DNA from 2 places in the Nocardioides pantholopis genome. Region 1 is predicted to be linked to the other one. Evidence: predicted binding sites of a transcription regulator. Region 1 holds the regulator's gene; the other holds the start of a gene.
The links. Region 1 encodes LexA, which represses DNA repair genes until DNA is damaged. Its sites were predicted from a motif close to TCGAACANNTGTTCGA; they were not measured.
Positions count from the first base shown of each region.

Region 2: EBO35_RS06155 (DUF222 domain-containing protein) is a predicted target of LexA. The motif match lies at 7,979-7,994, and genes of this name have one in related genera.

Region 1 is NZ_CP033324.1:631,991-646,252, forward strand. It holds gene EBO35_RS02970 (sugar phosphate isomerase/epimerase family protein) at 1-631, shown strand, start outside; gene EBO35_RS02975 (sugar phosphate isomerase/epimerase family protein) at 685-1,659, shown strand; gene EBO35_RS02980 (ATP-dependent DNA helicase) at 1,717-3,693, shown strand; gene lexA (transcriptional repressor LexA) at 3,758-4,480, opposite strand; gene EBO35_RS02990 (serine hydrolase) at 4,692-5,600, opposite strand; gene EBO35_RS02995 (hypothetical protein) at 5,597-6,301, opposite strand; partial or broken gene EBO35_RS20345 (helix-turn-helix domain-containing protein) at 6,317-6,493, opposite strand; gene EBO35_RS03000 (transglycosylase domain-containing protein) at 6,601-8,688, shown strand; gene EBO35_RS03005 (LysM peptidoglycan-binding domain-containing protein) at 8,909-9,283, shown strand; gene EBO35_RS03010 (hypothetical protein) at 9,398-9,766, opposite strand; gene EBO35_RS03015 (mismatch-specific DNA-glycosylase) at 9,852-10,349, shown strand; gene nrdR (transcriptional regulator NrdR) at 10,601-11,074, shown strand; gene EBO35_RS03025 (vitamin B12-dependent ribonucleotide reductase) at 11,227-14,133, shown strand; gene EBO35_RS03030 (hypothetical protein) at 14,254-14,262, opposite strand, start outside.
Region 2 is NZ_CP033324.1:1,278,974-1,293,235, forward strand. It holds gene EBO35_RS06115 (phosphoenolpyruvate carboxykinase (GTP)) at 1-389, shown strand, start outside; gene EBO35_RS06120 (ABC transporter ATP-binding protein) at 478-1,449, opposite strand; gene EBO35_RS06125 (ABC transporter ATP-binding protein) at 1,446-2,474, opposite strand; gene EBO35_RS06130 (ABC transporter permease) at 2,471-3,301, opposite strand; gene EBO35_RS06135 (ABC transporter permease) at 3,307-4,284, opposite strand; gene EBO35_RS06140 (ABC transporter substrate-binding protein) at 4,281-5,828, opposite strand; gene EBO35_RS06145 (winged helix-turn-helix transcriptional regulator) at 5,978-6,649, opposite strand; gene EBO35_RS06150 (class I SAM-dependent methyltransferase) at 6,808-7,671, shown strand; gene EBO35_RS06155 (DUF222 domain-containing protein) at 8,007-9,338, shown strand; gene EBO35_RS06160 (aminopeptidase P family protein) at 9,536-10,942, opposite strand; gene EBO35_RS06165 (PrsW family intramembrane metalloprotease) at 11,044-12,123, shown strand; gene EBO35_RS06170 (dynamin family protein) at 12,120-13,868, shown strand; gene EBO35_RS06175 (GTPase) at 13,986-14,262, shown strand, end outside.

The sequences.
Region 1 (14,262 bases):
CACGGTCGTGGGGTTCACCGGCTCCTCGATCTGGAAGTACGTCGCGATGTTCCCGCCGGCGACCGAGGAGATGGTGGCCGCCGGGTACCGCGACTTCGCCGACCGGTGGCACCCGATCCTCGACGTCTTCGACGAGTGCGGCGTCCGGTTCGCCCACGAGGTGCACCCTTCGGAGATCGCCTACGACTACTGGACCACCCACGCGGCGATGGAGGCGATCGGGCACCGCCCGGCGTTCGGGCTGAACTGGGACCCCAGCCACTTCGTCTGGCAGGACCTGGACCCGGTCGGCTTCCTGTGGGACTTCCGGGACCGGATCTACCACGTCGACTGCAAGGACGCGAAGCGCCAGACCGGCAACGGCCGCAACGGGCGGCTGGGCTCGCACCTGCCGTGGGCCGATCCGCGCCGGGGCTGGGACTTCGTCTCCACCGGCCACGGCGACGTGCCCTGGGAGCAGTGCTTCCGGATGCTGAACACGATCGGCTACGCCGGCCCGATCTCCGTGGAGTGGGAGGACGCCGGCATGGACCGGCTGGTCGGCGCCCCCGAGGCGCTCGCGCTGGTGCGCCGCCTCGCCTTCGACGCCCCCGCGGCGGCCTTCGACGCGGCGTTCGCCACCGACGACTGACCCACCGCCCGGGCCGCCCGGCCCGGGGGACCACTGCGGGAAGGACGAGGATCATGTGCTTCGGTCACGACGGCGAGGGCGCGCTGCGCCGGTCACTGGAGGAGAAGGGCGCGAGCCGGCGGACGCTGTTCCGCGGGGCGGCGCTGGGAGCGGCGGGCGTGGCAGCGGTCGGGTCGGGGCTGGTGCAGCCGGCCGCCGCCGGCGACCGGCACCCCGGACCGGACCGGCACGGCCAGCACGGGCGGCGCCGCGGCGTACCCCACGACCGGGTCAGCATCCAGCTCTACACGCTGCGCGCCGCCCTCGGCGGGGACCCGGGCTTCGACGTGGTGCTGGAGCGGCTCGCCCAGTACGGCTACGAGCGGGTGGAGCTGGCCGGCTACTACGGCCGCACGGCCGCCGCGCTGCGGGACTTCCTCGACGGGCTCGGGATCCGGGCGACGTCGAGCCACGACGGCATCAGCGCGGACCGCACCGCGCTGCGGACCAAGCTGGAGAACGCCGTGACGCTCGGGCAGCGCTACGTCGTCGTGCCCTACCTCGCGTCGAGCAGCCTGGCCGACTGGCAGCGCTGGGCCGACCAGATGAACGCGGAGGCGCAGCTGGCCAGGCGGTACGGCCTGCGCTACGGCTACCACAACCACGCCCACGAGTTCACGACCGACCTGGGCGGCGGCGTGACGCCGTGGGAGGTGCTCACCGAGCGGCTCGACCCGCGCCTGGTCCACCTCGAGGTCGACCTGTACTGGGCCTACACCGGCGGCGTCGGGGTGGGGGCGGCGGACCCGGACCGGTTCGCGATCGACGTGGTCCGGCAGGCCCCGCAGCGGGTGCTCCAGTTCCACGTCAAGGACCGCGACGCCGCGACCGGCGACATGGCCGACCTCGGGACCGGGGTCATCGACTTCCCGCGGATCTTCGGGGCGCACCGGGTCGAGGAGTACATCGTCGAGAACGACACCCCCGACGTCACGCCGCTCACCAGCGCCGCCGTCGGGCACCTCTACCTCGACCACGTGCGCTGGTGATCACTCCCCTGTGAGTCCGGGCGGCCGGCGGGGGGTGGTCACGGTTAGGGTTCTGCGGTGCCTGAGACCCCCCGTGTGACCGAGCTGCTCGCCACCGCGGTCTCCGCGCTGGGCGGCCAGGAGCGGGCCGGCCAGGTCCAGATGGCCCAGGAGGTCGCGGCGGCGATGGCCGACGAGCGGCACCTGCTGGTCCAGGCCGGCACCGGCACCGGCAAGTCCCTGGGCTACCTCGTCCCGAGCCTGCTGCACGGGGAGCGGGTCGTCGTCGCGACGGCCACGCTCGCCCTGCAGCACCAGCTGGTCGAGCGCGACCTGCCCCGGCTCACCGAGGCGCTAGCCGGGCACCGCGGCGTCGACACGTCGTACGCCGTGCTCAAGGGCCGCTCCAACTACGCCTGCCTGCACCGCGTCCGCGAGGGCGTCCCCGACGACCAGGGCGCGCTGGTGCAGATGCCCGAGGGCTCGATGGGCGCGAAGATCCTCGAGCTGCGCGCCTGGGCGGAGAAGGAGGCCGAGGACGCCGGCAGCGGCGAGCGCGACAACGCGCCGCGCCACACCGACCGGGAGTGGCGCCAGGTCAGCGTCAACCACCGCGAGTGCCTCGGCGCGGCCAAGTGCCCCTTCGGCCAGGAGTGCTTCGCCGAGCTGGCCAAGGAGAAGGCGCACCGCTCGCACCTGGTCGTCACCAACCACTCGCTGCTGGCCATCGACGCCATCGAGGGCGTGCCGATGATCCCCGACTACGACGTCGTGGTCATCGACGAGGCCCACGAGCTGACCGCCCGGGTCACCCAGGCCGCCACCGACGAGCTGTGGGCAGCGGAGGTCGAGCGGGCCGCGCGGCGCTCCCAGCGCCACGTCGACGGCAGCGAGGCCGACGACCTCGCCGACGCCGCGGACGCCCTGCGCGCCGCGGTCGCCGAGGGGCGCCCGGGTCGGTTCGAGACCATCCCGGCCGATCTCCACGACGCGCTGGTGCTGGTCCGCGACGCCGCGCGCGCCTGCATCTCGGCGTACCCCAAGGGCGACAAGGACGGCGACCCCGACCCCGGCCGCACCCAGGCCCGCGGCTCCGTGCAGGAGGTCTTCACGACCGCCGAGCGGATGGCGGCCGCCTCCGAGCACGACGTGCTGTGGCTCAACGAGGGCACCGAGCGGATGCCGCCGCGGCTGTGTGTGGCGCCGCTGCAGGTGTGGGGGCAGATGCGCGACAAGCTGCTCACCGAGAAGACAGTCGTGTTCACCTCCGCGACCCTGATGCTCGGCGGCGACTTCAGCTCGGTCGCCACGAGCGTGGGTCTGAAGCCGTCCGAGCGGGTCCTCGACGGCGGCACCCCGAGCGGGGAGGGCCTGCACTGGCGGGGCATCGACGTCGGATCGCCGTTCGACTACGGCCAGCAGGGCATCCTCTACGTCGCCCGGCACCTGCCGCCGCCGGGTCGCGACGGTCTCGGTGCGGCCCAGCTCGACGAGATCGCCGAGCTCATCGACGCCGCCGACGGCCGGACCCTGGGGCTGTTCTCCTCCCGCCGGGCGGCCGAGGCTGCCGCTGAGGCGATCCGCGAGCGGCTGCCGCACCTGACCACGCTCGCGCAGGGCGACGCCCAGCTGCCCGAGCTGGCCCGGCAGTTCGTGGAGGACCCGCACACCTGCCTGTTCGGCACGCTCTCGCTGTGGCAGGGGCTCGACGTCCCCGGCGACACCTGCCAGCTCGTGCTCATCGACCGGATCCCGTTCCCGCGCCCCGACGACCCGCTGATGTCGGCGCGCCAGAAGGCCGCCGACAAGGCCGGCGGCAACGGCTTCATGCAGGTCGCCGCCACTCACGCGGCCCTGCTGATGGCGCAGGGCGCCGGCCGCCTGATCCGCACCACCACCGACCGCGGGGTCGTGGCGGTGCTCGACCCGCGCCTGGCCACCGCCCGGTACGGCGGCTTCCTCAAGGCCAGCCTGCCGACGATGTGGACCACCAGCGACCCGGCGATCGTGCGCCAGGCGCTGCAGCGCCTGAGCGCGACCGCGAAGACGGGCTGAGCCGCACGCACGAGCGCCCCCGCCCGGCCGGAGCCGGAACGGGGGCGCGTTAGGTGCGCGAGGGTCAGAGGCTGCGCAGCACCGCGGTGACCTTGCCGAGGATGGTCGCGTGGGTGCCGTCGATCGGCTGGTACGCCTCGTTGTGGGGGAGCAGCCAGACCTGGCCGTCCTTGCGCTGGAAGGTCTTCACGGTGGCCTCGCCGTCGATCATCGCGGCCACGATCTCGCCGTTCTCGCAGGTGGGCTGCTGGCGGATCACGACGTAGTCGCCGTTGCAGATGGCCGCGTCGACCATCGAGTCGCCGGAGACCTCGAGCAGGAAGAGCTGGCCGTCGCCGACGAGCTGGCGGGGCAGCGGGAAGACGTCCTCGACCCGCTCCTCGGCCAGGATCGGGCCGCCGGCGGCGATCCGGCCCACGACGGGGACGTAGGTGGCCTCCGGCCGGGTGTCGCCGACGCCGGTCTCGTCCACGCCGCTGTCGTCGGCCGAGGACATCGCCCGGCGCGCCGCCATCACCTCGGGGAGGAAGACCTCGAGGGCGCGGGGACGGTTCGGGTCGCGCTTGAGGTAGCCCTTCTCCTCGAGCACCTTCAGCTGGTGGGCCACGCTGGAGGAGCTGGTCAGGCCCACGGCGTTGCCGATCTCGCGCATGCTCGGCGGATAGCCGCGCTTCTCGATGCAGTCCTTGATGTGGGCCAGCACCCGCTGCTGGCGCGGAGTCAGGCCGGTGGCGTCGGCGGGCCCGTCGGGGAGCTCGGCGACCGTGTCGCTCTTCTTCCTGGTCATGTGTGCCTTCCCGCAGTGCGTGCCGCGCCCGGGCCACCCGGGTGCGTGTGCCCACGCTAGCCCCGGAGGGCCGCGGGTTCAAACATCTGTTCGAACCGCGTGTCGCGGCCACCCCCCTGCAGCGCGACCCGGCACGCGACGCGCGTGGCCGGGTCCGAACGGCGAAAGCGTCGCCACCGACCGTCCGACCCAAGCGCCGCCCCCAGGACGGTCAGTGACGAAGATGGTCGCGCAGCCGACGGGCGACCCGAGCCATGGTCGCCTCGGCGACGTGCTGGATCCCCGCGGAGACCCGGGAGGCCGTCAGTGCCGCCACGGCGTAGCGGTCGCCGTCGGCGTGCTCGACCACGCCGATCTCATGGCGGTGGTTGAGCAGCGTCCCGGTCTTCGACGACCAGGTGGTCGCGTCGGAAGCGAAGTCGGGCCAGAGTCGCTGTCGCGCCACGACGTGCTGCCCCATGAGCTCGCGGACTCGCGCGGAGACCTCAGGGACGACGGGGCCCGGCGTGGTCCACAGCACCTCGAGCAGGTCGACGCAGGCACGAGCAGTGCCGGAATTGGCGCGGGCGCTGTCCAGCTGGCGCACGCGGTGGCCGCCGCTCGGCGTTCCGCCGTGCGCTGCCAGCGTCTGCGCGAGCTGCGGTGTCTGCACCAAGGCCTCGGCAGGCGTCTCGGTGAGGTCGGAGAGTCGATGACGCAGGGTCAGGTCCGTGATCCCTAGCCCACGGACGTAGTGCGTCACGTGCGCGGGACTCACCAGGTCGAAGAGTGCATCAGCGGCCACGTTGTCGCTCAGGCACGTGCTGAGGTAGACGACGTCTGCGAGCGCGATGGTGGCCGGAAACCGGAACCGGGTGAGCCCCGCCGGTCCGATCTCGCGACTTCCTCGCCCAGCCAGGCGCAGCTGCCTTCCCTCACTCAGCTCGCCCGAGGCAACCCGGTCGAGCACGGCTGCGGCCAACGGCACCTTGACCAACGACGCGAGCGGCACCACGGCGTCGGGATCGATCCCGATCTCCTCCCCGGAGTCGAGATCGCGCACCAGGAACCAGCCGGTGAGGCCGGCGGCGTCCAATTCGGCCCTGAGATCGCGCAGCAGCCGTACGGTGCCCGAGGTCATGGTCGCCCCCCGGGCTGGCTCCCTAGGCCGACGCCCAGCGCTGCAGCGAGCTGGGTGCCGATCGCAGCGCGCAGTCGGGCGGAGTCGCTGGCCATCGCACAGGTCAAGGCATATCCCCGCGTCAGAGGGGGATGCGCCAGTGGCGACCAGGCCAGGTCAAGGCGCCGCGCTTCGTGCTCGGACAGCACGACCAGATCCGTGGAGGCGAGGACGCTCGCCAGCGCAGCTGCCAATGACGTCGTCACCGAGATCTGAGCGACACCGAGCCCGGCGGACTCCGCAGCCGCGAAGAGGGGGTCGCGCAGGTGGGGCACGTCGTCCTCGGGCAGCAGGTGGACGTGCGCAGCCTCGCTGGCCGGGCTCCGGCCGGAGGGTCGTAGCTGGTCGAGGTGGACGCGACCCGGACGGGGAAGGGCGCCGGCCAGTCCGAGCGTCACCGTCCAGTCGCCGTCCGCGCCCGGGACTGCCGCCACCTGGGCCTCCACGCGCCCGCGGGTCAGCAGATCGGCCCGCACCCGCGGCTCGGCCTCGGTGAGCACCAGCTGCATTCCCGCGTCCCTGCTGGCGAGCTCGACAGCGGCCAGCTCTCGTACGTCGCACCCGGTGGGCACGGCCAGGTGGAGTGACCGCAGGCCAGCCTCCTCGACCTCGAGCAGGAGCGTCTCGGAGGCGCGGACCACCTGCCGAGCGGGTTCGAGCACGCGGTGGCCCGCGAGCGTCAGCGCTGGCGACCGGCCCGACCGGTCGAGGAGAGAGACCCCGAGGTGGCGCTCCAGTGCTGCGATGCGGCGGCTCGCCCCGGGCTGGGACATTCCGACGGCAGCTGCCCCCCGGGTGAAGCTGCCTCGCTCCGCAACGCTCACGAACGCCTCGCAGGCTGCCACCAGGTTCATGGGACCCAGTATGCGCAAACCGCATCGGAATGCACCTGTGAGGCTTGGACAGCATGAGGAGGGGATCGGACTGTGGACCCGTGGACAACGAACACGAGGCAGCGTCCGTGGCGAGCGCGGCGGTTCGCTCCAGCTACGCGAGCCGGCCGGTCCTGAGCTTCGTGGCCGCGTCGGCAACCATCGGGGTGCTCGTCGCTGCGATGGCGCTACCGGTCGCCTGGATCGGGGCCGGGATCGCGCGCGACGTGACGAGCTCAGCAGACGTCGTCCCCGAGGAGATGGAACTGCTGCCGCTTCCGCAGCGCTCGACGGTGCTGGACGCCGACGGCAACGTGCTCGCCCACCTCTTCGAGGAGAACCGGGTCATCGTCCCTCTCGACAAGGTGTCCAGGACCTTCGTCGAGGCACTTCTGGCAGTGGAGGACTCACGCTTCTACGAGCACGGGGGCATCGACCTGCCGGGCACGACGCGCGCCCTGCTCGCCAACGTGGGCTCGGGTTCGATGGTCCAGGGTGGCTCGAGCCTGACCCAACAGCTGGTGAAGCTGACGCTGGTCACGCAGGCTCGCAACGACGCGGAGCGACGCAGCGCGACGGAGCAGTCGGTGACCCGTAAGCTCCGGGAGCTCCGGTTGGCGATCGCGCTGGAGCGGGACCACACCAAGGACTGGATCCTCGAGCGCTACGTCAACACCGCGTACTTCGGGGCAGGCGCCTACGGCATCCAGGCGGCGGCGGAGCGCTACTTCGGCACCGACGCCGCGGATCTCGACCTGCCGCAGTCGGCGCTGCTGGCCGGGCTCGTTCAGAGCCCCTCGGCCTACGACCCCACCGAGAACGCGCGACGGGCTCGCGAGCGGCGGGCGACGGTCCTGCGGCGGATGGCCGGACTGGGGCTGGTCAGTGAGCGCCGGGCACGACGCGTGTCACGCACCGACCTGGGCCTCACCGTGACCCCGGTGCGTAACGGCTGCCTGGCGGGCGAGGCCCCCTTCCTCTGCGACTATGCAGTGCAGTACCTCCTCCAGGATCCTGCGCTCGGGGCCACGCGACAGGCGCGCGAACGCCTGCTCCGTCAGGGCGGGTTGACCATCCGGACGACCTTCGACCGGCGGCACCAGCGCGCCGCCGAGCAGGCTGTGGCCGACCGGACGGACCCCACCGACGCGGCGATCGGCGCGGTCGCCATGATCGTGCCCGGTTCGGGCGACGTGCTCGCCTTGGCCCAGTCTCGACCCATGGGCGGCGACACCGCGAACGGTGAGACCTTCGTCAACCATGGGGTCCCGCCGGAGTACGGAGGCTCCCAGGGCTTCCAGGCCGGATCGACGTTCAAGACCTTCGTCCTGGCCGCGGCCATCGAGCAGGGCATCGGCCTGGACACGACCTACGCGACGCCCAACACGATGTCGTTCGACCAGGCCGACTACGCCAACTGCGCGGGGGCGCCGCCGTATGCCGGCGAGTTCACCGTCGGCAACAACGCGGCCCCCTCCGACGGGTCCGAGAACCTGTACTCCGGTACGCGCCTGTCGATCAACACCTTCTACCTGCGGCTGGCGCAGCAGACCGGTATCTGCGAGCCGTACAACCTGGCCCGTGACCTCGGCGTCCGCCTGACGGCTCCGGAGGGAGCCGACGGCGTGCAGCCCGAGCGCGTCCCGATCTTCCCGCTCGGGGTGGCCGACGTCAGCCCTGTGGAGATGGCCGAGGCCTACGCGACCTTTGCGGCCCGCGGGCTCCATTGCGATGCGCGACCAGTCGCTGAGGTCCGGGGTCCCGGGGATGCCGTGCTCGGCAGCTACGCGCCCCGCTGTGAGCAGGCCGTCGCGCCGACCACTGCCGACGCCGTCAACGACGTGCTGCGCGGCGTCCTGGAGCAGGGCGGGTTCGCCTCGGCCGCCGCCCTGGACAAGCCGGCGGCCGGGAAGACCGGCAACAACGAGGGCCTGTCTGTCTGGTTCGTCGGACACACGCCGGCGCTGGCCACCGCAGCGGTGATCGCCGGGGTCGGCTCCGAGGGCGCTCCCGCGCTGCTCCAGGGCTCCGTCGTGGGCGGCACCGTCATCGGCGTCCCGTCCGCCTCCGCTTACGCGGCACCGTTGTGGGGCGATGCGATGCGCGGGGTTCAGCACCTGCTTCCGGACGAGGACTTCGTCTACCCGGCCACCGTGCCGGGCGCCGGTGCGGAGTGAACCCGCGGTGGCGAGCAAGGCGGTGGCGCCTCGACGAGCCGCGACACGCTCGAACACGTGTTCGCCGAGGTCCTTGCTTTGTTCGAACACCTGCTCTAGCGTCGCACACGTGTTCGATCGAACGTCTGATCGAGCGGCTCATCGGCTGACCTGAACAGGACTGTCGGTGCTCGCCGATAGACATCTGGTCGTCCGGCCACCATCTCCCCAGGAGGCAGTCATGAGCACCATGAGCCACTCGCTCGTCCGTCCGGCCGTCCGGCCCGCTGTCGCGCAGCCCCGCGCCGTTCGCTCCGGCGCCGCCGGCGTCCGGCTGACGCGCCGCGGTCGAGCCGTGGTGCTGCTGGCGGCCGTCGTGGTCATGCTGGCCGTCGTGGTGTTCTGGTCCGCCGGCTCCGTGGCCTCGCCCGAGTCCGGGGCGGCCGAGGCGACCACTGTCGTCACCGTCGGCACCGGTCAGACCCTGTGGGGGATCGCCGCCGACCTCGCGGCCGACGGCGACGTCCGCTCCACGATGCGCGAGATCGAGCGGCTCAACGCGCTCGAGTCCTCGATGCTCGTCGCCGGGCAGCGGCTCCGGGTGCCGCAGGGCTGAGCGCCCATCCAGACGTCGTCGGCCGACTCGACCCCGGCCGGCGATCCGGGGAAGACAGGGGGCGGGGCCATCGGCCCCGCCCCCTGCGCCGTCTCCGCCGGACGATGCAGGGGATCAGCGCGCGGCGCGCCGTCCCCCGGGGGGACGGGGGATCGTGACCGTGGGCGGCTCGTCCGTCGGGGCGGCGGCCGGTGCCGGCTCCGGGGTGCTGGTCACCCCGAGCGCTCGCAGCAGGCGGGCGATCAGCATCAGCCCCGCGAACAGGCAGGCGACGGCGCCAGCCGAGGCGAGCGCGAGGAACCACCAGGACCGGCTGTCCCCGCCGCGCGCGCTGGACCCGAAGTCGACGGCGGCGTACACCAGGTAGCCCCACGCGACGACCAGGAGGGTGACGCCGGCGGCGAGCCCCACCAGGATCGGCGCGGTGGTCGGCGGCCTGCGCCGCGCCCGTCGGGACCCCGCTCGCTTGCCCTTGCTCGCCACGCGCTCATTGTGGCCGATCCGCCAAGGCTGTGCGGGCTGGACCCGCCCATCCGTCCGGGCTTGTCCCGACCGGCAGGCTGTGGACATGGAGGTGCTCCCCGACATCGTCGCCCCGGACCCCGTGATCGTCTTCTGCGGCCTGGCCGGCGCCGAGAGTACGACGCTGCGCGACCACTACTACGCCAGTCCCGGCAACAGCTTCTGGCAGTCGCTGCACCTCTCGGGACTCTCCCCGCGCCAGCTGCGGCCCGAGGAGGAGGGCGAAGTCGTCGGGCTCGGGCTCGGGCTCACCGACCTGGTCGGGCACTGGGACCCGCGCTGGGTGGAGATCGACGAGCTCGTCGCCAAGGTCGAGAAGTGGCGCCCGGAGTGGCTGGCCTTCACCTCCAAGGGCGTCGCCCACGAGGCCGCGCGCGCCCTCGGCGTACGCCGGCCGGGGCTGGGGCCGGCGGACTGGTACCTGGGGGAGTCGCAGGTCTTCGTGCTGCCCGGGACCAGCGGCGCCAACCAGCGCAAGGACTACGACGGACGCCCCAACCGGCTCTCCTGGTGGCGCGATCTGGCAGCCCTCGCGGGGCGTTGACCTGCGCGTTTCCGGCGACACGCCGACCTGGTCTGGTCGTACTTGCGCCCTCGGTGGTGCGCGCGTACGGTTACCCCAACATCTAGTACTTACACACGTGTAGTTATCCACATCTAGTGCACAGCTAGCCGCGGACTACTCACAGGCAAGTGCGTGTTCTACACAGTGTTCTGCACAGCGAAGCCCGCGTTATCCACAGGTCCAGGCACCCCTCGTCGGGTGTTCTCGGCGCGCCCGAGAGGAGGCACCCGATGCACTGTCCGTACTGCCGCAACACCGACACCCGGGTGCTCGACTCCCGGGTCGCCGACGACGGCGGCTCGATCCGCCGGCGGCGTACCTGCTCGGCCTGCGCCAAGCGCTTCACGACCGTGGAGCTGATGCAGCTCAGCGTGCTGAAGCGCTCCGGCGCCACCGAGCCGTTCGCGCGGGAGAAGGCCATCGCCGGCGTCCGCAAGGCCTGCAAGGGCCGACCGGTGAGCGAGGACCAGCTGGCCTGCCTGGGCCAGGACGTCGAGGACACCCTGCGGCTCTCCGGGGCCGCGGAGATCCCGGCCCACGAGGTCGGCCTCGCGATCCTCGGCCCGCTGCGCGCCCTCGACGAGGTCGCCTACCTGCGCTTCGCCAGCGTCTACCGCGCCTTCGAGTCGGTCGACGACTTCGAGTCCGAGATCGCGATGCTCCGGGCCGACCGGATGCCACCCCAGCCCGTCGCCACGGGCTGACCCCAGACCGCCCGGCACGTAGTGGGGAAGCTGCGTGCCGGGCGCACCACCTCTTCCCCCACCGGATGTCGGTGGTCGGCGAGACCATCAGTCGAAGCAGTGAGTACCAAGCCAGCAGTGAAACCAGCAGCAACAGCGACAGAGGAGACGGCATGACCGAGACGGTGAGCGGCACGACCACGGGAGACAGCAGCGCCCGCGGCCGGGGCCTGAAGATCGAGCGGGTCTTCAGCACCGCTGGTGTGCACCCGTACGACGAGATCACCTGGGAGCGCCGCGACGTCGTCCAGACCAACTGGAAGACCGGCGAGGCCGTCTTCGAGCAGCGTGGCGTGGAGTACCCCGACTTCTGGTCGGTGAACGCCTCCACGATCGTCACGACCAAGTACTTCCGCGGCGCCGTCGGCTCCGACGCCCGCGAGTGGAGCCTCAAGCAGCTCATCGACCGGGTCGTGAAGACCTACACCAAGGCCGGCACCGAGCACGGCTACTTCAGCTCCGACGCCGACGCCGAGATCTTCGAGCACGAGCTGACCTGGCTGCTGGCGCACCAGTACTTCTCCTTCAACAGCCCCGTGTGGTTCAACGTCGGGACCCCGTCGCCGCAGCAGGTCTCGGCCTGCTTCATCCTCTCGGTCGACGACTCGATGGACTCGATCCTGAACTGGTACAAGGAGGAGGGCTTCATCTTCAAGGGCGGCTCCGGCGCCGGCCTGAACCTCTCCCGGATCCGCTCCTCCAAGGAGCTGCTCTCCTCGGGCGGCACCGCCTCGGGCCCGGTCTCCTTCATGCGCGGCGCGGACGCCTCCGCCGGCACCATCAAGTCCGGCGGCGCCACCCGGCGCGCGGCGAAGATGGTCGTGCTCGACGTCGACCACCCCGACATCGAGGAGTTCGTGCAGACCAAGGCGCGCGAGGAGGACAAGATCCGCGCGCTGCGTGACGCCGGGTTCGACATGGACCTCGGCGGCGCCGACATCACCTCGGTGCAGTACCAGAACGCCAACAACTCCGTGCGGGTCTCCGACGAGTTCATGCGCGCGGTCGAGGACGGCACCGACTTCGGCCTGCGGGCCCGCAAGACCGGCGAGGTCATCGAGACCGTCGACGCCCGCGACCTGTTCCGCAAGATCGCGACCGCCGCGTGGGAGTGCGCCGACCCGGGCCTGCAGTACGACGACACGATCAACGACTGGCACACCAACCCCGAGACCGGCCGGATCACCGCGTCGAACCCGTGCTCGGAGTACATGTCGCTGGACAACTCCTCGTGCAACCTGGCGTCGCTGAACCTGATGAAGTTCCTCAAGGACGATGACACCTTCGACGGCGAGCTGTTCGCGAAGGCCGTCGAGGTCATCATCACCGCGATGGACATCTCGATCTGCTTCGCGGACTTCCCGACCGAGGCGATCGGCCAGACCACCGTCGACTACCGCCAGCTCGGCATCGGCTACGCCAACCTCGGCGCGCTGCTGATGGCCATGGGCCTGGGCTACGACTCCGAGGGCGGGCGCGCGATGGCCGCCACCATCACCTCGCTGATGACCGGCACCTCCTACAAGCGCTCCGCCGAGCTCGCCGCGATCGTGGGCCCGTACGCCGGCTACGCCCGCAACGCCGACGCCCACAAGCGGGTGATGCGCAAGCACCAGGCCGCCAACGACACCGTGCGCCCGATGCACGTGGCCGACGGCCAGGTCCACAAGCTGGCCACGAAGGCCTGGGCCGACGTGATCAAGCTCGGCGAGACCAACGGCTTCCGCAACGCGCAGGCCTCGGTGCTCGCGCCCACCGGCACCATCGGCTTCATGATGGACTGCGACACCACCGGCATCGAGCCCGACTTCTCGCTGGTGAAGTTCAAGAAGCTCGTCGGCGGCGGCTCGATGCAGATCGTCAACCAGACGGTCCCGCGGGCGCTGCGCAAGCTCGGCTACCAGCCCGAGCAGATCGAGGCGATCGTCGCCCACATCGCCGAGCACGGCCACGTCATCGACGCGCCCAGCCTGAAGACCGAGCACTACGAGGTCTTCGACTGCGCGATGGGCGCCCGGGCGCTCAAGCCGATGGGCCACGTGCGGATGATGGCGGCGGCCCAGCCGTTCCTCTCCGGCGCGATCTCCAAGACCGTCAACCTGCCGGAGACCGCGAGCGTCGAGGAGATCGAGGAGGTCTACCTGCAGTCCTGGAAGCTCGGGCTGAAGGCGACCGCGATCTACCGCGACAACTGCAAGGTCGGCCAGCCGATGTCCTCGGGCAAGGGCGAGAACAAGGGCACCGACTCCAACCGGACCGAGGAGGCCGCCCCGGCCAAGGTCGTGGAGAAGGTCGTCTACGCCCCGACCCGCAAGCGGCTGCCGAAGTCGCGGGTCTCGCGGACCACGTCGTTCACCGTCGGCGGTGCCGAGGGCTACCTGACCTCCGGCGCCCACGACGACGGCTCGCTCGGCGAGGTCTTCCTCAAGCTCGGCAAGCAGGGCTCGACCCTGGCCGGCGTGATGGACGCGTTCTCGATCGCGGTCAGCATCGGCATGCAGTACGGCGTCCCGCTGGAGACGTACGTCTCGAAGTTCACCAACCTGCGCTTCGAGCCGGCCGGCCTCACCGACGACCCGGACGTCCGGATGGCGCAGTCGCTGATGGACTACGTCTGGCGCCGACTGGCCCTGGACTACCTGCCGTTCGAGGCCCGCGAGGCGATGGGGATCTTCTCCGCCGAGGAGCGCCAGCGCTACCTCGAGACCGGCTCCTACGAGCCGGTCGTCGAGACCGGCTCGGCCGCCGAGCTGATCGAGGAGGACCTGACGCTCGACGTGCGCGAGGGCCTGGAGACCTCCGCGGTCGTCGATGTCGAGACCAAGGACACCCACGGCGCCGAGGCCCGCGAGGTCCCGGCCAAGCCGGTGAAGGAGGCGCACACCTCCGCCGAGCTGATGGAGAAGATCACCGGCACCGCTGTCGACTCCCCGCTCTGCTTCACCTGCGGCACCAAGATGCGCCCCGCCGGCTCCTGCTACGTGTGCGAGGGCTGCGGAAGCACCAGCGGCTGCAGCTGATGTCCTAGGCCGTCGGCACGTTGCACGGCCGTGAGGGCCCCGAGATCCCGCAAGGAGTCTCGGGGCCCTCGCTGGTTCTCCGGGTCGAGACTCGACCGAGGACGGTCGGCGGATCGTCGGTCAGCGCCG
Region 2 (14,262 bases), 650 kb from region 1:
ACCTCGACATCGTGGGTGCGGCGAAGGACCTGCCGATCTTCGCCCACGTCAACTGGTTCCAGCGCGACCCGGAGGACGGCCACTTCCTGTGGCCCGGATACCGCGACAACCTGCGCCCGCTGCTGTGGCTGCTGCAGCTGAAGAACGGCGAGGTCAAGGGTCGCCAGACCCCGGTCGGCATCATCCCGACCAAGGAGGAGCTCAACCTCGAGGGCGTCGAGATCTCCGAGAAGGACCTCGAGACCGTCCTGACCATCGACAACGCCCGCTGGCGTCAGGAGATGGGCTTCCGCGAGGAGCACCTCAAGCAGTTCGAGAACCTCCCCGAGCAGATCTGGGAGGCGCACCGCCGCGTCGCCGGCGCCCTGGAGTCCGAGAAGGACGCCTGAGCGAGGCCGACCACCGGCACCGACACGTTCGCCCCCGAGCCGCTGGCTCGGGGGCGAACGTGCGTCCTGGGCCCGGGTGCCGCAGGGCTCAGGGCGCCGGCGTACCGGCGAGCAGGCAGGCGACGGGCCGGTCGTCCTCGCCGCGGGGCACCAGCGCCGGGACCTCGCTGCGGCAGCGGTCCTCGGCCAGCCAGCAGCGGGGTGCGAACGCACAGCCGGGCGGCCGGTCGACGGGGCTGGGCGGCTCGCCGTGGAGCCGGATCCGGGTGCCGCCGCCCCGCTCGGCGGGGTCGGCCGCCGGGATCGCGGAGACCAGGGCCCGGGTGTAGGGGTGCCGCGGGTCGCCGAGCACCTGCTCGACGGTGCCCTCCTCGACGATCCGGCCCAGGTACATCACCCCGACCCGGTCCGCGACGTTCGCGACGACAGCGAGGTCGTGGGCGATGAAGAGGTAGGAGAGCCCCCGGCGGCGCTGCAGGTCGCGCAGCACGTTGATCACCTGCGCCTGCACCGAGGCGTCCAGGGCGGCGACCGGCTCGTCGAGCACCAGCAGGTCCGGCTCCAGGGCCAGGGCCCGCGCGATGACGACCCGCTGGCGCTGGCCGCCGGAGAGCTCGTGCGGGCGGCGGTCCATCAGCTCGGGGCCGAGGCTGACCTCCGCGAGCAGCCCGGCCAGCCGGGCTCGGTCGGCCGGGCGGCCCTGCACCAGCAAGGGCTCGGCCACCAGCGACGCGACGGTTCCGGCCGGGTCCAGCGAGGAGTACGGGTCCTGGAAGACCAGCTGGAAGCCGGGCCGCAGCGGCCGCAGCGCACGCCGGGACAGGTGGGTGATGTCGGTGCCGAGCACCTCCACCCGCCCCCCGGTGGGCTCGTGCAGCCGGGTGACGCACCGCGCCACCGAGGACTTGCCGCACCCGGACTCGCCGACCAGCGCGTAGGTCTCGCCGGCACCCACCTCGAAGGAGACCTCGTCGACCGCACGCAGCGTCGCGCGCCGACGGCCCACCGCGACCGGGAAGGTCTGGACGAGCCGATCGACGCGCAGCACGGGGGCGCTCATCGCAGCACTCCTTCGGAGGTGGTGTCGGCGGTGGTCTCGGGCGGGGCCTCGAGGTGGCAGGCCGCGAGGTGGCCGGCGCCGCGGATCGTCAGCGTCGGCACCTGGACGGAGCACTCGGGGAGCGTCAGGGCGCAGCGCGGATGGAACGCGCACCCGGACGGCCGCTGGGCCGGGGCCGGCGGCTGGCCGCCGATCGCCGGCAGGTCGGTGCCGCGTGCGGCCAGGTGCGGTCGGCTGGCGAGCAGGCCGCGGGTGTAGGGATGTGCCGGCTCGCGGAAGATCCGCTCCACCGGGCCGGTCTCCACGATCCGCCCGGCGTACATCACCGCGACCCGGTCTGCGATCTCGGCGACCAGGCCGAGGTCGTGGGTGATCAGCACGACTGCCGTGCCGAGCTCGTCGCGGGCGGTGCGCAGCAGGTCGAGGATCTGGGCCTGGATCGTCACGTCGAGGGCCGTCGTCGGCTCGTCGGCGATCAGCAGGCGGGGCCGGTTGGCGAGCGCCACCGCGATCATCGCGCGCTGCTTCATGCCGCCGGAGAACTCGTGGGGGTACTGCCGGGCCCGGCGGGCCGGGTCCGGCACCCCGACCCCGGCCAGCGCGGCCACCGCCCGTTCCCGGGCGGCGGAGCGCGACAGTCCCCGGTCGTGCAGCCGCAGGGTCTCCACGATGTGGTCGCCGACGCGCATCAGCGGGTCCAGCGCCTGGGACGGGTCCTGGAAGACCATGCCCACCTCGCCGCCCCGGACCGGTCGCAGCCGCTTCTCGTCGTACGCCAGCAGGTCGCTGCCGTCCCAGAGCGCCTCGCCGCCCCCGACCCGGACGCCGGTCGGCAGCAGGCCGAGGACCGAGCGCATGGTCAGGCTCTTGCCCGACCCCGACTCGCCGACCAGCCCGAGCACCTCGCCGGCGCCGATGGTGAGGTCGACGCCGTCGACCAGGCGCACCGGGTCCGGGCCCGGCCCGGTCTCCAGGCGCAGGTCGCGGATCTCCAGCAGCGGCTCGGGCCGTCGGGTGCCGCTCATCGGGTCTCCGTCCGGACGTCGAGCGCGTCGCGCAGGCCGTCGCCGAGCAGGTTGGTCAGGGCGACGGTGGCGGTGAGGGCAGCGCCGGGGAAGACCACCAGCCACCACGCGGTCTCCAGATAGGCGCGGCCGTCGTTGAGCATGCTGCCCCACGACGCGGTCGGGGGACGCACGCCGAGGCCGAGGAAGCTCATCGCACCCTCGATGACGACCAGGGTCCCGACGGTGAGGGTCCACACGACCAGGTTGGCCGGGAGCACGCTGCGCAGCACGTGCTTGCGCAGGATCCAGCCGTCGGAGGCGCCCATCCCGATCGCGGCCTGGACGTAGTCCTCGCCGCGCAGGCTCGCCGTCGTGGCCCGGGTGATCGAGGTCGGCGTGACCCACGCGGCGATCGCGAGCAGCACCACCAGCACCGTGACGTCGGAGCCGACGACCGCGACCGTGGCGATCGCCAGGACCAGGAACGGGAAGGCCAGCCAGACGTTGCTGGTCTCGATGACCAGCCGGTCGAACCACCCGCCGCGGTAGCCGGCCAGCAGCCCCAGGACGATGCCGAGGACGCTGGCGGCCGTCGCCGAGACGAAGCCGACCAGGAGGGACACTCGACCGCCGTACAGGGTGCGTGCCAGGACGTCGCGACCGAGGTGGTCGGTGCCGAGCAGGTGCGATCCCGTCCCGCCGTCCAGCCAGAACGGCGGGGCGAGCCGGTGGGCGAGGTCCTGGGCGTCCGGATCGTGCCGGGTGAGGAGCTCGGGGAAGGCCACCAGGAGCAGCAGGAGGACGAGTCCGCCCAGCCCGATGGCGACGGCGGGGCGCCGCAGCATCGTGATCACGCCGCCCTCCGGATCCGGGGGTCCAGGCGACGCAGCAGCAGCTCGCCGGCGGCGCTGATCAGGATCACGACCACGGCGATCGCGAACACCGTCGCCTGCACCACCGGGTAGTCCCGGCGGAAGATCGAGTCGACCAGCTGGCGCCCGATCCCGTCGTAGGCGAAGAGCGACTCCACGATCACCGCACCCGAGATCAGGTGTGCGATCTCGATGGTGAGGAACGCCGCGAGCGGGACCAGTGCATTGCGCAGGGCGTGCTGCCACAGCACCCGGCCCTGGCCGGCTCCGCGGGCCAGCGCGGCGCGGGTGTAGTCCTGCCCGAGGGCCTCGAGCATCCCCGAGCGGGTCAGCCGCACGAGCCGGGCGACGGTGAGCGCCGCCAGCGTCAGCACCGGGAGGACCAGGTGGGCCGGCGTGCCGGACCCGTACGTCGGGAGCCAGCCCAGCTTCAGGCTCAGCAGGAGCAGCAGCAGGATGCCCAGCAGGAAGCTCGGGACCGCCTGGACCAGGCCGGCGAGCGCGGACACGGCCCGGCCGGTCGGCCGGCGGTGCCGGGCGGCGGCCAGCACCCCCAGCGGCACCCCGACCAGCACCGAGACCACCACGGTCACGGCGGTGAGCAGCAGGGTGGCCGGCATCCGGTCCAGCACCAGCCGCAGCGCCGGCTCCCCGGTCATCAGCGAGGAGCCGAAGTCCAGGCGCGCGGTGTCGGCCAGGAAGTGCAGGTACTGCTCCAGCAGCGGCTGGTCCAGTCCCAGCGAGACCCGCACCTGCTGCACCTGCTCGTCGGTCGCCCCGGCGCCCGCCACCACCGCGGCCGGGTCGCCGGAGAGCCGCAGCAGGAAGAACAGGATGGTCAGGATCCCGAGGGTCACCGCCACCAGCCGGATCAGCCAGCGGGCGACGGTGGCCGTCAGGGACCCGCCGACACCCGGTCCGCGGGTCTCCGGTGCCGTCGAGACGACCTCGCTCATGCCGTCCGGACGACCTGCTGCAGGTTGATCAGCGACGAGCCGCCCAGGCGGAGGTCGACGTTCTTCGCGTGCACGAAGGCGAGCTTCGGCCAGCCGAGGAAGAGCACCCCGGCCTCCTCGCGGAGGATGCCGGCCATCTGCCGGATCAGCTCGGCGCGCTTGGTCTCGTCGAGCTCCACGGCCACCTGCTCGTAGAGCGCGGCGTACTCGGGGCTGTCGAAGTGCAGCTGGGTCCCGGGTGCCTGGGGCCCGAAGCGGGTCACGCTGAGGATGTCCTGCAGGTCGAAGTAGTCGGTCTGCCAGTACACCAGCGGGAAGTCGCTCTTGCTGAGCAGGGTGCCGAGGAACGCCGAGATGTCCTGGAGCTCGACGCGGCTCTTGACACCGATCGCGGCGAGGTAGCCGACGACGATCTCGGCCTGGGCCTTGAAGAACGACGTGGTCACGATCGGCAGCTCGAGGTCGGTCGCGCCGGCCTCCTCCAGCAGGGCCTTGGCGGCGTCGGGGTCGTAGGCGAACCCCTCCAGCGCCTCGTCGTAGCCCTGGTAGCCCGGCTGCAGCAGCTGGCCGGTGCTCACCGTGCCGTGGCCGCCGAGGCCGGCCTCGACAAACTCCTCGTGGTTGATCGCCATGTTCAGGGCCTCCCGGACGCGGGGGTCGGCCAGCTTCGGCTCGACGTCCGGGATCAGCGAGCAGATCGCGCAGGACCCGGCGCTCGGGGTCTGCACCTCGTGGCTGCTGGCGAGCTGGTTGGCCTGGTCCGGGGGGAGGCCGAAGGCGGCGTCGACATCGCCGGCGCGCGCGGCGATGGCCAGCGCGCTGGGGTCGGAGATCGCGACCAGGGTCGCGGACTTGATGCTCTCCGAGGGCTGCCAGGCCTCCTCGAAGCGCTCCAGGCGAACCTCCTGGGAGGGGGTGTAGCCCACGACCCGGAACGGGCCGGTGCCGGAGATCGTCTCGACGCTGACGTCGGCGCCGATCATCGCCGGGTCGACGATGTCGATCATCGTCAGGCGGTTCAGCAGGATCGGGTCCGGGCTGGACGTGGAGATCCGGACCTTGAGCGGCTCGACGACCTCCACTCCGGTGATCGGTCCGAGCCGCCCGACCAGCAGCGAGTACGCCGGGTCGCCGGACAGGATCCGCTCGACGTTGGCCTGGACCGCCGCGCCGTCGAAGGCGGCGCCGCTGTGGAAGGTGACGCCGTCGCGGAGGGTGAGCTCGAGCGTGGTGTCGTCGGCACGGTTCCACTCGGTCGCCAGGGACGGCGCGATCTTGCCGTCGCCGTCGAATGCGACCAGGGCGTCGAAGACGTTGATCGCGTAGGTGCGGCCGACGTTCGAGGTCGCCGCGTGCGGGTCGATGGCGCTGGTGATCGCGGTCGAGCCCAGCGTGATGGTCGCTCCGGTGAGCGCCTTGCCGCCGCCTCCCCCGCTGCTGTCATCCGTGGCGCAGCTGGCGAGGGCCCAGACCGCCGTCGCGCCGGCGCCGAGGCCGAGCAGGCCGCGCCGGGACAGGTTCGGGAGCGTCTCGAAGGTGGTCATGGCGGGCGCCCTTCGTCGGCTGTTTCACGTAGAGAAACAGTGTCCGCTATGTCATATATGACTTTGGTGACATTGGGAACCCGTGCGCCGACGGGCGAGACGGCCCACCGCCGTCGTGCCGGCGTGGGGCGGGTGCTCGCTGGGCCGTGTCAGGGCCGCGGCACGAGGGCTGCCTCGGACTGCCCGAGCCAGCGGGGGAGCCCGCGGCGTACTTCCGTGGGACCGTCGACCCGGACCAGCCCGGTGGCCAGCGCACGCTCCCAGGAGAGGTCGCCGCGCCAGATCTCGGTCAGCACCCGCAGGTCGGCGCGGACCGTCGCCGTCACCTCGAAGCCGGGGTCGTCGTCACACACGTCCACCCCGGTGCCGGTCACGCACATCCACCAGCGCCCCTGGCGCGGCTCGACGTCGGGGAAGCAGAAGGCGAGCACGGTCCGGCCCCGCGGCCAGGCCGCGAGCGGGATCTTGCGTCGGATGTCCCACATCAGCAGGTGCGGGTCCAGGTCGGCCCGGCCGAGGGTCCCGATCCAGCGCACCCCCCAGCTGCCGAGGGCCTCGACGACCCCGGACAGCTCCCGCCCGCTCTCGGTCAGCGTGTACGACGTACGCCCACCGGCCTCGCGGCGCTCCACCACGCCGGCCCGCTCCAGGCTGCGCAACCGCTTGCTGAGCAGGGCGGGGGACATCCGCGGGACGCCGCGGCGCAGCTCGTTGAAGCGGGTGCTGCCGTAGAGCAGCTCGCGCACCACGAGCAGGGTCCAGCGCTCGTCGAGCACCTCCATGGCCTTGGCCACGGGGCAGAACTGGCCGTACGTCGACATCGTGCCTCCGAGTGCATCCCCGCCCTCCAGTAGACGCCCGCGCGCACCGGGGCGCCAGTACTGAACCTGAAGCGGCACCGGTTCAGACTCGGCACTGGCCGGGGGCCGCCCGGCGGCGCGACGGTGGAGCTCCGACGTACACCGAGAGGAGCGCCACCATGAGCGCCAGTCAGGACTCCCTGCGTGAGCCCGCCACGGGCAACCCCACGGGCAACCCCACGGACACCGCGCTGAAGGCCCGGCACCGGGCGATGTGGGCCTCGGGCGACTATCCGGCCGTGGCCGAGGAGCTGATCCCCGAGCTCGGCCAGGCCCTGGTCGACGCGGTGCGGCCCCGGTCGGGCCAGCGCGTGCTCGACGTCGCCGCCGGCTCGGGCAACGCAGCGGTCCCTGCCGCGCTGGCGGGGGCCGACGTGGTCGCCAGCGACCTGACCCCGGAGCTGCTCGACGCCGGCCGCGCGGCGGCGGAGTCCGACGGCGTGACGCTGAGCTGGGAGGTCGGCGACGCGGAGCAGCTGCCCTACCCCGATGCGTCGTTCGACGCGGTGCTCTCCTGCGTGGGGGTGATGTTCGCGCCCCAGCACCGGGCCGCCGCCGACGAGCTGGTCCGGGTCTGCCGGGCGGGCGGCACGATCGGCCTGGCCAGCTGGACCCCCGGAGGCTTTATCGGCCAGATGTTCGCGACGATGAAGCCCTACGCCCCGCCCCCGCCTCCCGGCGGGCAGCCGCCGCCGCTGTGGGGCGACGAGGCCCACGTCCGGGACCTGCTGGGAGACCGGGTGGCCGACATCGAGGCGGTGCGCCGTGAGGTCGTCATCGACCGGTTCGCGACGCCGGCGGAGTTCCGGCAGTACTTCAAGGACCGCTACGGCCCCACCATCGCCATCTACCGCTCCCTCGCCGAGACCCCCGAGCGCGCCGCCGAGCTGGACGACGCCCTCGACGCGCTCGCCGCGCGCTCCGCCGACGCCGACGGCACCATGCGCTGGGAGTACCTGCTGCTCACCGCCCGGCGGACGTAGGCCCGCTGGTCGAGCGGCCGGTGGTCGAGCCGTGAGGAGCGCTGGCGACGAGCGCGTCGAGACCCACCGGTCACCGGACAACGCGGTGGCGCCTCGCTCCGGTGGTCGAGCCGTGCCGGTGGTCGAGCCGTGAGGAGCGCTAGCGACGAGCGCGTCGAGACCACCCGTTCGCCGGACAAGGCGGTTCCGCGCCGCTGGGGTCGAGGGTCTTGGTCCCGCGGCGCGCCCGCTCCCGTTTCTTGAGGTGACGGTCCCGCCCTCCGTCGCAGAATTTTCTTTCCACATTCCTCGCTCCACCTCTAGTTCTTCGAACACCTGTTCGAGTAGAATGTGCTATGGCCATCGACCCGAACCCCGCCCCGCTGGGCGAGTGCGACAGCCCCGCTGCGGTGCTGGCCTTCGTGCGGTCTCGCCGGGCTGTTGCGGATCGGGCTGAGGTCGAGCTGCTGGAGGCCGCGGTCGCGTGGGCGTCGATGCACTCGGTCGACTGCCTGGACGACGCGGCCTGCCTCCCGGGTGCCGAGGGTGAGGTCGCGATCGCGGGGCCGGGTGCGCCGCTGGTCACCGAGTTCGCCCCGCTCGAGCTGGGCGCCGCCCTGGGGATGTCCTCGGACGCGGCCCGGGCGATGCTCGGCGAGGCGGTCGAGCTCGCGCACCGGCTCCCCAAGACCTGGGCTGCGGTCCGCGCCGGCGAGGTACCGGCGTGGCGGGGCCGCAAGATCGCGGCGAACACCCTGTCGCTGCCCGCCGACGGCGCTGCGTACGTCGACCAGCACGTTCACAGCGTCGCGGGGAAGATCGGGTACGCCGCCCTGGACCGGCTCATCGAGGAGGCCCAGGTCCGGTTCGACCCCGCCGGAGCGGAGGAGAAGTGCCGCGCCGCGGCGGACCGGCGGCACTTCGACCTGGACACCGGACGGGTCTCGTTCGGCGGGACAGTGGTCGTGGACGGTGAGCTCGACCTCGCCGACGCCCTCGACTTGGACTCCGCGGTCGCCCGCGGCGCCCGGGTCCTCGGCGAACTGGGCTGCGCGGAGTCGTTGGACGTCCGCCGCTCCCTGGCGGTCGGGGAGATCGCCCGCCGCCAGCTCGCCCTGGACCTCGACACCACCCCGACCCAGGTGGCCTCGCTGTCCAAGCGGTGTCGGCCCCGCCAGGTCGTCGTCCACGTCCACCTCACCGAGGCGGCCATCGCCGGCGCGGATGGGCTACATCTGGCCCGGGTCGAGAACAGCCGCTCGTTCGTCTCCGCCGACCAGGTCAAGACCTGGTGCGCGAGCCCCGACACCCAGGTCATCGTCAAGCCGGTCATCGACCTCGCCGACGTCACCCACGCCACCGCCTACGAGGTCCCCGACCGGATGGCCGAGCGCGTCCAGCTCAACAACCCGACCTGTGTCTTCCCGTGGTGCACCCGGAGTGCCCGACGTGGCGACAACGACCACGTCGTCACCCACCGCCACGAACGCGAAGGCCCGCCACCGGATGATGGTGAGTACGGGGAGACCACCGACCCGAACCTCGCGCCCCTGTGTCGCACCCATCACCGGGCCAAGACCCACACCCGGTGGTCGTACGCGAAGGTCGACGAGACCACCTTCCTCTGGCGCACCCCGAACGGCATCCACCTGCGCCGCGACCACACCGGCACCACCATCGTCGGCTGACCCTGGGTCTCGACACGCTCGCTGCGCTCACGGCTCGACCACCGGACGGTGGTCGAGCCGCGAAGGCGCCCTGGCGCCTGAGAGTGTCGAGACCCCCCGCAGGCACCCGCCGTCCCGGCCGCAGCCGATGGTCTCGACACGCTCGCTGCGCTCACGGCTCGACCACCGAACTTCCCGGTCGACCGCCGGGGTGAGGCTCAGCGGATCAGCGCGCCCATCCACTCCTCCACGTCGGAGGAGGTGCGGGGAAGGGTGCTGGAGAGGTTCTGGCTGCCGTCGGCGGTGACGAGGATGTCGTCCTCGATGCGGATCCCGATGCCGCGCAGCTCCTCGGGCACCAGGAGGTCGTCCTCCTGGAAGTACAGGCCGGGCTCGACGGTGAGGACCATGCCCTGCGCCAGCGTCCCCTCGGTGTACGCCGCGGTGGAGGCGGCGCCGCAGTCGTGCACGTCCATGCCGAGCATGTGGCTGGTGCCGTGCAGGGTCCAGCGCCGGTAGATCTTGCTGTCGGGGGAGAGGGCCTCCTCGACCGGGACCGGCAGCAGTCCGAGGTCCGCGAGCCCGTGCGCGAGCACTGTCATGGCCGCGTCGTGGGTCGCCGCCCACGGCGCACCCGGGCGTACGGCGGCGATGCCAGCCTCCTGGGCGGCGAGGACCAGGTCGTAGAGGTCGCGCTGCAGCGGCGTGAACGTGCCGTCGATGGGCAGGGTCCGGGTGACGTCGGCCGTGTAGAGGTTGCGCCCCTCGACACCCATGTCCAGCAGCACCAGCTGGCCCGGGACGATCGGCCCGGTGTTGTCGATCCAGTGCAGCGTCGTGGCGTGGCTGCCGCCGCCGACGATCGAGTCGTAGCCCAGGTCGTTGCCCATCGCCCGCGCCCGGCGGAAGAAGGTGCCCTCGATCCACCGCTCCCCGAACTCCAAAACCCGCGGCCATTCGCGCACCGAGTCCTCGAAGCCGAGCGCGGTGATGTCGCACGCCTCCTGCAGCTGCGCGACCTCCCAGTCGTCCTTGACCAGCCGCATCTCCGAGACGACCCGGGCCAGGTCGGCGTCCAGCGCGGCGTCGCCCGGCACCAGCCGGTCGACGTGGGCGGAGATCCCGCGGTGCACCCGGGTCTTGGTCGGCGCCGGGCCGGTCAGGTCCTGGGCGAGCTGGTCGACGTGGCGCACCTCGATGCCGAGCGAGTCCGAGAGCTCGCGCGCCGAGGGGCGGCGGCCGGCCCACAGCTCGCCGTACTCCCGGTCCCGGAAGAACTCGTCGGTCTCCCGCGAGGACCGCGGCCGTGCGTAGAGGATCGACCGGCCGTCCTCGACCACCAGCACCGCGTCGCTGGTCTGGTTGCCGGTGAAGTAGGTGTGGGCGGTGTCGGGGCGGAAGCGGTAGTTCGTGTCGTTGGACCGCACCTGGTAGCCGCCTGCGGGCAGCACCAGCCGCTCGCCCGGGAAGGACTCGACCAGCCGCTCGCGCCGGGCCGCGGCGTACGCCGCGACGGGGTGCGGCGGGAGGTCCAGCTCGCGATCGCCCCACCCGGTCCGCATGAACTGCGAGTACGCCTCGGGGACGCTCGGATCGTGGGACTCGGTCTTGATCTCCTCGCTCACGCTCCTCACTGTACGTCGGGGATCGGGGTGCGAGGCACCGTGGCCGATAGGCTGCGGCCGTGCCCGGAGCCCGACGAGACAGTGTTGCCTTCACGGTCGTCGTGACCGTGCTGGTGCTGCTCGGCGCCGCCGTGATGCTGCTGCTCATCGCGCTCTCCGGCGGACCGGGCTCGCTCGCGCTGGCCGCCGTCCTGGCCGCGCTGCCCGTCGGCCCGCTCGTCGGCTGCTACCTCTGGCTGGACCGCTACGAGCCCGAGCCGCGCGTGCTGCTGGTCCTGGGCCTGCTGTGGGGCGGCTTCGTCGCCACCGCCGCGGCGATCCTGCTGCAGGGTGTCGGCGGCCTGGTCGCCGGCTTCAGCGAGGCCGCGGACCTGGCGGTCGTCGCACCGGTCACCGAGGAGCTCTGCAAGGGCGCGTTCCTGCTCCTGCTGCTGTGGTGGCGCCGCGCGGAGCTCGACGGCATCCTCGACGGCATCGTCTACGCCGGCATGGTCGGCATCGGCTTCGCCTTCACCGAGAACATCCTCTACCTCGTCGCTGCCTACGACGGCACCGACGGGCTGGTGCCGGGCGGCGCCGGAGAGCTCACCGCCACGTTCGTGGTGCGCTGCCTGTTCAGCCCGTTCGCCCACCCCTTCTTCACGACCTTCATCGGCATCGGCATCGGCGTGGCCGTCGGCTCGCGCAGCCGGGCGGTCCGCGTCGTCGCGCCGCTGGCCGGGTACGTCGTCGCCGTGATCGCCCACGGCCTCTGGAACGGCTCCACGACCTTCGGGTTCGGCGGCTTCCTGGTCGTGTACGTCGTGCTGATGGTCCCCGCCTTCGTCGGCCTGATCGCCTTCGCGGTCTGGGCCCGTCACTCCGAGCGCCGGATGCTGGCGGCCGCCCTCGGCGACGCCGCCCGTCGCGGACTGGTGCCCGCCACCGACATCGGCTGGGTCGTCGACCTGCGCGCCCGCCGACAGGCCCGCGCCTACGCCCGCGCGACCTTCGGTCCCGCCGCGGAGCAGGCGATGCGTGACTATCAGCAGGCCGCGGTCGAGCTTGGTTTCCTGCACCACCGCTACCTCCGCGGCACCGCGCCGCCGGACTACGCGGCCCGTGGTCAGGAGTACGTCGCGAGGATCGGTGCCGTGCGCCCGTTCATCGCCTTTCCCGGACAGGTGGTACCCGCCAGATGACACCCACGCTGGGCGCGAGCTCGAGCGACGGCGCGCAGATGCTGACCGCCCTGGTCCGCCTCCACGGCGCGCTGCAGAGGACGACGCTGCCCCTCGACACCCCGGCAGCGGACGAGCAGCGCGCGGCGCTGCGCGACGTCGTCGACCAGCTCGAGGACTACATCATCCCGCGGGTCACGACCCTCGAGGCACCGATGCTCGTCGTCGTCGGCGGGTCGACCGGGGCCGGCAAGTCCACGCTCGTCAACTCCCTCGTCGGGCGCCGGGTCACCCAGCCGGGCGTGCTGCGCCCGACCACGAAGTCGCCGGTGCTGGTGCACAACCCCGCGGACCGGACCTGGTTCGGCCAGGACCGGCTGCTGCCCGACCTGCGCCGCGTCGACCACGAGACCACCGACCAGGACGCCCTCCAGCTGATCGCCTCCGACACGGTTCCCGCCGGGATCGCGCTGCTCGACGCCCCCGACGTCGACTCGGTCGACGAGCGCAACCGCGAGCTGGCCGCCCAGCTGCTGACCGCCGCCGACCTGTGGCTCTTCGTCACCTCGGCCGCGCGGTACGCCGACCAGGTGCCGTGGGAGTACCTGCGGGAGGCCGCCGACCGCTCCACAGCCGTCGCGGTCGTGCTGGACCGCACCGCCCCGGACGCCGTCCAGACGGTCTCGACCCACCTCGCCCGGATGCTCGCCTCGCGCGGCCTGAAGGACTCCCCGCTGTTCATCGTCCACGAGGGCACCGTGACGCCGGAGGGGCTGCTCCCGGCCGCCCACGTCGAGGACATCCGCCTCTGGCTGGAGTCGCTGGCCCACGACGGCGGCGCCCGCAGCGAGGTCGTGCGCCAGACCCTCGAGGGCACCGTCCGGGCGCTCACGCTCCGGGTGCACCCGCTCGCGGACGCCGCCGCCGAGCAGGCCGCCGCCCGGACCCGGCTGCAGGGCGCCGCCGAGACGGCGTACGACGAGGCCGCGGCGGCGCTGCTGTCCGGGGCCACCGACGGCAGCCTGGTCAGCGGCGAGCTGCTGACCCGCTGGCAGGAGTTCGTCGGCACCGGTGAGCTGCTGCGCAGCCTGGAGGACAAGGTCGGCTGGCTGCGCGACCGCGTCGTCAACGCGGTCAAGGGCAAGCCCCAGCAGGCGGAGCGGGTGGCCCTCACGGTCGAGGCCGCGCTCGAGGGCGCGGTCCTCGAGCACGGCGCGCGGGCTGCGGAGGCCGCGGCCGCGCAGTGGCGCGAGCGTCCCGAGGGCGCCGCGGCGCTGAGCCTGGCCGAGGAGCGCGGGTCCGGGCCGCTCGGCCGGGTCTCCGGCGGGCTGAGCCGGCAGGCCGAGGACGCCGTCCGCGCCTGGCAGCAGGACGTCGCCGAGCTGGTGCGCCTGGCCGGTGCCGACAAGCGCACGACCGCGCGGTTCCTGGTCTACGGCGTGCCCGGTCTCTCGGTGGCGCTCTCGGTCGTCGCTCTCGACGAGGCCGACGGCGACGCGACCGCGGCCGGCCGGCGGCTCCTGGAGGCCGTCTTCGGCCTCGACACCGCGCCGGCGCTGGTCCAGCGCGCCCGGGACGCCCTGGAGTTCCGGCTCGCGGACCTGCTCGCCGGCGAGCGTCGCCGCTGGGACGCCTTCCTCGACGGGCTCGGCATCGAGGAGGAGGCCGCCAACGATCTGCGCCAGGCGGCCCGCCGCGTCGACGACGTCCGCTTCGCTGCGGCCCGGCGCACGGGCGAGGTCAGCCCCGATGCCCACACGCCCTAGGGTGGTCGGAGCACGATCTGTAGTCGGACTGAGTGGGAGACGATGACATCCTCGCCTGAGGCCGGGCCCGAGGCCGCGACCGTTCCTGCGTCTGCAGGGGTGGGTGACGGGTCCGAGGTGGGTGCCCGGGTCGCCGCGCTGGAGTCCGCTGTCGGCGCCGCGACCGGCCGCCTCGACGACCGGGTTCTCGCGCCCGCCCGCACGGTCACCGACCGTGCCGCGGCGCGGCTGCGGCTCTCCGCCGACCACACGGTCGTCGCGATCGCCGGCGCGACCGGGTCGGGGAAGTCCTCCACCTTCAACGCCCTCACCGGCCTGGAGCTCTCCGCCGTCGGCGTCCGTCGGCCGACGACGTCGTGGGCGACCGCCTGCGTGTGGGGCTCCGACGGGGCCC